Regions from separate parts of the Sphaerisporangium rubeum genome, predicted to be linked through region 2. Evidence: riboswitches for the same ligand, from Rfam matches in the RefSeq annotation. Region 2 holds a riboswitch; the other holds the start of a gene.
What was found. A riboswitch is a leader RNA that binds a small molecule or an ion and turns the genes downstream of it on or off. The one in region 2 is predicted to bind thiamine pyrophosphate.

Region 1 (3,348 bases), 2.8 Mb from region 2:
CGCGCACGGCCTGGCCGACTGTGGTGCCGTCGGGAAGGTCGTGGGTCCTGCCGTTGATCGTCACCTTCATGTGCCTTGTGCGGGAGTCCCGTCCATGCGGACCGGACAAGCCCTCCTCCTTGCCGTCTGTCAGTCGTCGCCGTGCGCGGGCCGGCCGGTGAACCGCGCGGGGGAGCAGATCCGGCCCACCGGGGGGTCGTCGCCGGGATGGCCGCCGGTCAGTTCCGCGGCCACGTGGTCGGCGGTCAGCGGGGCCAGCAGGACACCGCCGCGGTGGTGCCCCGTGGCGAACAGCAGGCCCGGCAGCGACGCGCGGCCGATCACCGGGATGTTGTCCGGGGTGCCGGGACGAAGGCCCGCCACGGTGCCTGTCACCTCGAGCTCGGTGACACCGGGCACGAGTTCACGCGCGTCGCGCAGCAGCTCGTACAGCCCTCCCGCCGTCACCCGCGTGTCGAACCCCATCTCCTCCTGAGAGGCGCCGAGCACGACCTCGCCGTCCCGGCGGGGCACGAGGTAGGCGGACGAGCCGTGCACCACGCCGCGCACGCAGTGGCCGAGGAATCCCGGCGCGCCGCGCAGCCGCATGATCTGGCCCTTGACCGGCCGCACCGGCGGCAGCACCCCGGCCGGCAGCCCGTCCAGCGTGCCGGCCCAGGCGCCGTTGGCGAGCACGACCTGGCCCGCGGCGATCGTGCCACCGCCGGCGAGTCGCACCCCTGTCGCGGCGTCACCGTCGACGACCACAGCGCTCACCTGCTCGCGGACCAGTCTCACCCCGCGCCGGCCGGCGGCGGCCAGCAGGGCCTCCGCGACGCGGCGCGGGTCCACCCAGGCGTCGTCGGCGGCGAGCACGCCGCCGCGTACACCGGGGGCGAGCATCGGTTCGAGCCTGCGGCACTCACGGCCGGTCAGCCGCTCGGCCGGCAGCGACAGTTTGGCCATGAAGTCCGCGAGCTCGCCGAGCGCCGCGAGGTCGTCGGCGCCGAACGCCACGGCGAGCGTGCCGTCGGCGCGGTGGTCGACGTCCACGCCTGAGTCCTCGGTCAGCTCGGCGGCGAAGGCGGGCCAGCGGGCCAGGGACGCGAGGCCGAGCCGCAGCAGTGGTTCCTCGGTGTAGGTCACCTCGCTCACCGGCGCGAGCATGCCGGCCGCCGCGTGGGTGGCGCCGGACGCGGGGGAGGGGTCGGCGACGGTGACGGACAGGCCGAGCGCGGCGGCGCGCCAGGCGATGGACAGCCCGATGACGCCGCCTCCGACGACGCAGACGTCGGCCGGGCGGGTGAGGGGGGAGGCCGTGGCGGGATCGCCATGCGGCAGGTTCACGTGGATCTCCGCTCCCTTCGCCGGCATGATCCGGATCAGGTCTGTGGCGGTCGAGGGCCGGCAGCCCTCCTCTCAGCCCGGTCTCGCCGGACTCCCGCGCGTACTTGCGACACTAGCCTATTCCTGCCCTCGTACGGCATGCGCACCCGCTTGGGTAGTTTCATTACCGCGCGTACCGGATAGTGAGCCAATTCGTTACCAAATCGCCGTTGGCAAGTTACCGGCCCGGCCGCTTAGGGTCAGGTTGTGAATCATGTCGCGGTAGTAGGCGCCGGGCTGGCCGGTGTGCGGAGTGTCGAGGCGCTACGGGCCCGAGGATTCAAAGGGCGCATCACTTTGATTGGGGAAGAGACCCATCGTCCTTACGACAGGCCTCCCCTTTCCAAGGCGGTGCTACAAGGAGATCTGGACTCCACGGTGGTCGATTCCGACTTCGGCGCGCTCGACGTCGATCTGCGGCTCGGAGTCGCGGCCAAAGGGCTGCGCGAGGGCACGCTGGAGACGACCGAGGGCGAGCTGGAGTTCGACGGCCTGATCATCGCGACCGGTGCGGCGCCGGTGCGACTGCGTGGCGAGGGCCCCCAGCACGTGCTGCGCACCATCGACGACGCGCTCGCACTCCGGGAGCTGATGACGGACGGCGCCAGGGTCGTGATCGCCGGCGCCGGATGGATCGGCGCCGAGGTCGCCACGGCGGCACGAAAGGCCGGCGCGCACGTCGTGGTCGTCGAGGCGGCGCGCACGCCGCTGGCCGGCGCGCTCGGCTGCGAGGTCGGCGCGTTCACCACCTCCTGGTACGCCGACGCCGGCATCGATCTGCGGCTCGGCACCATGGTCGGCTCGGTGGACCCCGGCGGGCTGACCATGATGGACGGCTCATGGATCCCGGCCGACGTGGTGGTGACCGGCATCGGCGTGCGGCCGAGCGTCGCGTGGCTCGCCGGGTCGGGGATCGAGCTGGACAACGGCATCGTGGTCGACGAGCACCTGCGCACGTCCATGCCGGGGGTGGTCGCCGTCGGCGACTGCGCGAGCTGGTGGTCGCGCCGGTTCGGCCGCCGCCTGCGGGTCGAGCACTGGGACACCGCGCTGCACGCGCCGGAGACCGCCGTGGCCACCATGCTCGGCGGCACCGCCGTGTACGACCCGGTGCCCTACTTCTGGTCCGAGCAGTTCGACCACATGCTGCAGTACGCAGGAAACCACGACGGCGCGCGGCTGGTGATGCGCGGCGATCCGGCGGCCGGCGCGAAGTGGGCGGCGTGCTGGTTGACCGGCGACGACCGGCTCACGGCGATCCTCACGGTGGACCTGCCGCGCGACCTGGTGCAGGGCCGCCGTCTCATCGAGGGGGGTCAAAGACTCGATGTGGATCGTGTGCGGGACCCCGCGACACCCTTGCGTGACTGCACATGACCCGTCTGGGGTGTTTGCGGAGTCCCGGGACGTGGTAATTGTGGGTTCGTGACGCTCTCTGTTGCACAGATCGACCGGGAAACCGACCAGTTAGTAGGCGAATGGCTCCCTCTCACCGAGGTGGGCAAGCGGCTCGGGCTCAGCGCCGGCCGTGCGAAGCAGCTTCTGAAGGACAAGAAGCTCATCGGAGTCCGGCGCGGCGGCCCTGAACCCGAGGTCCCCGCTGTGTTCCTCCACCGCGGTGACGTGGTGAAAGGCCTCCCCGGCACCCTGACCGTCCTGTCGGACGCGGGGTACGACGACGTGGAGGCCCTGCGGTGGCTCTTCACGTCCGACGAGTCCCTGCCCGGGGCGCCGATCGACGCGATCGTCGCGGGCAGGCACACCGAGGTGAAAAGGCGTGCCCAAGCGCTCGCTTTCTGACGCCAGGCTCTACCTCTGCACCGACGGCCGCCGCGCGCGCGGCGACCTGGAGCCCTTCCTGGACGCCGTGCTCGGCGCGGGTGTGGACATCGTGCAGCTTCGCGAGAAAGGCCTGGAGGCCACCGAGGAGCTCGCGCTGCTGGAGGTGTTCCGCGCCGCCTGCGACCGGCACGGCGCGCTGCT
Region 2 (3,348 bases):
CGCCGACCCCGTCTGCGTGATCGTCCCCTGTCACCGGGTCATCGAGGCGCCTGGCCGTCTCGGGGGGTACGCCGGCGGTCCCGCGGCGAAGGAACTGCTGCTCCGCCTGGAAGAAGCCGTGTGAGGTACGTCACCAGCGCGGCGACGGCGAACGCCGCGAGCGCCGCGTTCATCCACGGCTGGTGCTCGAAGCCCACGGCGTCCCGCACGGCGGCCCACACCGCGTCCCACCAGCCGACGGTCGGGCTCGCGGTCACGACCCAGTAGGCCACGAAGCCGAGCACCCACGGCACGACCATCAGCCACCGCGACGGCGCACCCGACGAGGTGTCCCACCGCGCGGCCCCGCCGAGCAGGAAGTAGTCCACGGCCAGCACCGCGAACATCGGCACGAACACCGCGCCGATCACGCCGAGGAACGCGCCGTAGGAGTTCACGTCGGCGAACAGCGCGATCACCGTGGTCAGCGCGCCGACGACGACCGACAGCACCCGCCGGTCCACGCGCGGCATGAGGTTCTGCAGCGACATCGCGGTGGAGTAGACGTTGGCGAACGACTGGTCGGTCTCGCGCAGCACCAGCACGCCGAAGAACAGCCCGCCGAGCGGCACCGCGACGAACGCCTCCCACACCCGGTCGGGGTCGTTCCCCACCACGGCGAGAGCCAGGATGCCGAGCACCAGGCACGCGACCTGCGCGATCGTGTACCCGGTGACCACCCCGCCGAACGCGGCGCGGCCGGACCGCGAGTGGCGCGCGTAGTCGGCGGCGACCGGCACCCACGACACCGACAGCGCGATCACGTAGTCGACCGCCGGCGCGAAGGAGTGCCAGCTCCCGGTGCCGAGGCTCGGCGCCTGCCGCACCAGCGCGACCGTGAGCCACACCATCGCGATCACTACGCCGGCCGTGACGAACCGGCGCAGCAGGCGGATCATGCCGAGCGGCCGTATGGTGAGCGCGACGGTCAGCACTCCCGCCGCGACCACCCACACCCAGTACGGCACGGCGTCCCCGAAGATCGCCTGTGCTCCGTTGGCGATCACCCACAGCTCGAACGCACCCCAGCCGAACATCTGCACGATGTTGAGCACGGTCGGCACGTACGACAGCCGCGCGCCGAACAGCCCGCGCAGCAGCACCATCGCCGGCGCACCGGTGCGCGCACCCGGCACGGCGGCGAGCCCGACCATCGTCGTGCCGATCAGGCTCCCCACCACGGCGGCGAGCACCGCCGCGCCGAGCCCGAGCGGAGCGCCGCCGAGCGGATCGAGCAGCAGCAGGGCCCCGGAGAACCCCAGCAGGCTCACCCCGAGGTTGGCCCAGAATGCCCCCTGGTCGAACGCGCCGAGCGTCTTCGGCGGGGCCTCGTCGAGGGTCAGCGGGGCCTCGTCGACGGCAGGCGACATCGCACACTCCCTACGCCGGCATTATCCGGACAGGTTCATGCGGTCGGCGACGCGCCTCCGTAGAGGAGCCGCCCTCTCAGCCCGGTTCCGCCCGAGCTCCCGCGTTGGATTTTGTGGCGAGATGGGATGGATCATCCCATCTCGGCCCCCATGATGCCCTATTCGTTAACGATCGGCCACCGGTAGCCCGCCTCAGCGGCCGTAGGCCCAGATCAGGCCGTCGCGACGGCCGGAGGGTGCCCCGCCGACGGCGAAGACGGTGCGGCTCTCCAGCTGCACGGCGAGGTCACGGACGAACGTCTTCCGGCCCGCCGGGGCAGGAAGGACGCCTGACTCGACATAATCCGACTCGCTGTCATCGGTGCGGACGTGCAGGAACCTGCCGACCCCACCCTTGGTGTAGACGACCCAGGCCCCGCCTCTGTGGTCGGGGACCGCCTGAGCCCGCGGCTGGAACCCCGCTTCGGTGCGGACCTTGTAGGTGAAGCTGTTGGGATAGCCCGTCAGCAGCAGCGTCTCACCGCAGAAGGACGCGCCGCCGCACGGCCAGGCGGCCCAGCCGACGGCCACCATGCGGCCCGTCTCACCGTCGACCGCGACATCGGTCAGCTCCGAGATCTGACCCCGGTGCGCGGACGGGACCGCCGGAATCGCGTACGTGCGCCAGGCCTTGCCGTCCCAGCGGGCCATGGCCGCCTTGCCGCGCGCCGAGCCGACGGCCCACTTGGCGTCGATTCCCTTGACCACGATCGGCGTGGGAACCTTGCGCCACGTCGACCCGACCAGGCGCCGCACCGTGGACCGCGCCTTCCACCCGGTCTTGCCGGCCGACGGGAACGTGGTGGAGTCCTCGATGACCCACAGGTTCGCGCCGATGGAGTACGCCTGATCGATCCGGCCGTGGCGCCACGGCTTGACCAGCCAGCGCTTGCCGTCCCACCTGGCGTACCGCGACGTGCCGAAGGCCCAGACCCTGGTGTCGGACGCCGATGTCAGCCGCTTCACCCGGAAGCCGGGCCCGGTGACGCGCTTGAAGGTGGTCCGGCCCTTCAGCAACAGCGACTCGGTCTTGCCGCTGCCTGTGCGCCGCGTCCCCGCGACCCAGGCCGCGCCACCTGGGGTCACCGTCACCGCATCGTAGGTGTCGCGGCGGTCGTCACGGACGAGACTCCACTGATCGGCCGGCGCCGCGGCCTGGGCCGCGACCGACCCCGTGGAGACGAGCTCCGTGGTGACGAGCAAGGCGACGGCCGCAGCAGTGCCGCGTAAGAAAAGTCCCATAAAGGATGAGACGCGGCACTCAGCGGAAAAGTTGACCGGCCGTCGTCAGACCTCAGGCCACGAAAGGCTTACCTTCGTGGTCGGCCACCATCGGACGGCCCGCGGCGGCCCACGACATCATGCCGCCACCGACGTTGACGGCCTCGCGGCCGATGTGGTTGAGCCACGCCGCGGCGTTCGCCGAACGGCCGCCGACCTTGCACACCACGTAGACCGGCACGCCGGCCGGCAACTCGTCGACCCGCTGCTGGAGCATGCCGAGCGGAATGTGCACGGCGGTGGGTGCGTGACCGGCACGCCACTCCTCCGGCTCGCGCACGTCGAGCAGGAAGACGTCCTCCGGCACCTGTCCGGCCTCGATCTCTGGCACGTTCATGCGCACCATTGTCGCGGGTCGTGGGCCGTGCGCGCGCCGGGACACGGGGCCGGCTACTTGAGCAGGCGGGACATGCGACGGTCCGCCAGGGGTTTGCCGCCGGTCTGGCAGGTGGGGCAGTACTGGAGCGAGGAGTCGGCGAACGACACCTCCCTGATCGTGTCGCCGCAGGTGGCGCAGGTCTCGCCGGTACGGCCGTGCACACGCAGGCCCGAGCGCTTCTCGGCCTTGAGGTCCTTGGCCGCCATGCCGCGTGACCGCTCCATCGCCTCGCGCAACGTG

Region 1: another riboswitch for thiamine pyrophosphate. It lies ahead of thiO (glycine oxidase ThiO); the one in region 2 lies ahead of BJ992_RS31810 (purine-cytosine permease family protein).

Annotation. Positions count from the first base shown of each region.
Region 1 is NZ_JACHIU010000001.1:4,660,138-4,663,485, reverse strand. Features, by position in the region: gene thiS (sulfur carrier protein ThiS) at 1-70, opposite strand, end outside; gene thiO (glycine oxidase ThiO) at 130-1,326, opposite strand; TPP riboswitch at 1,322-1,434, opposite strand; gene BJ992_RS20020 (FAD-dependent oxidoreductase) at 1,573-2,742, shown strand; gene BJ992_RS20015 (Rv2175c family DNA-binding protein) at 2,791-3,165, shown strand; gene thiE (thiamine phosphate synthase) at 3,143-3,348, shown strand, end outside.
Region 2 is NZ_JACHIU010000001.1:7,464,275-7,467,622, forward strand. Features, by position in the region: gene BJ992_RS31805 (methylated-DNA--[protein]-cysteine S-methyltransferase) at 1-124, shown strand, start outside; gene BJ992_RS31810 (purine-cytosine permease family protein) at 39-1,409, opposite strand; TPP riboswitch at 1,400-1,522, opposite strand; gene BJ992_RS31815 (hypothetical protein) at 1,602-2,690, opposite strand; gene BJ992_RS31820 (rhodanese-like domain-containing protein) at 2,743-3,075, opposite strand; gene BJ992_RS31825 (Fpg/Nei family DNA glycosylase) at 3,120-3,348, opposite strand, start outside.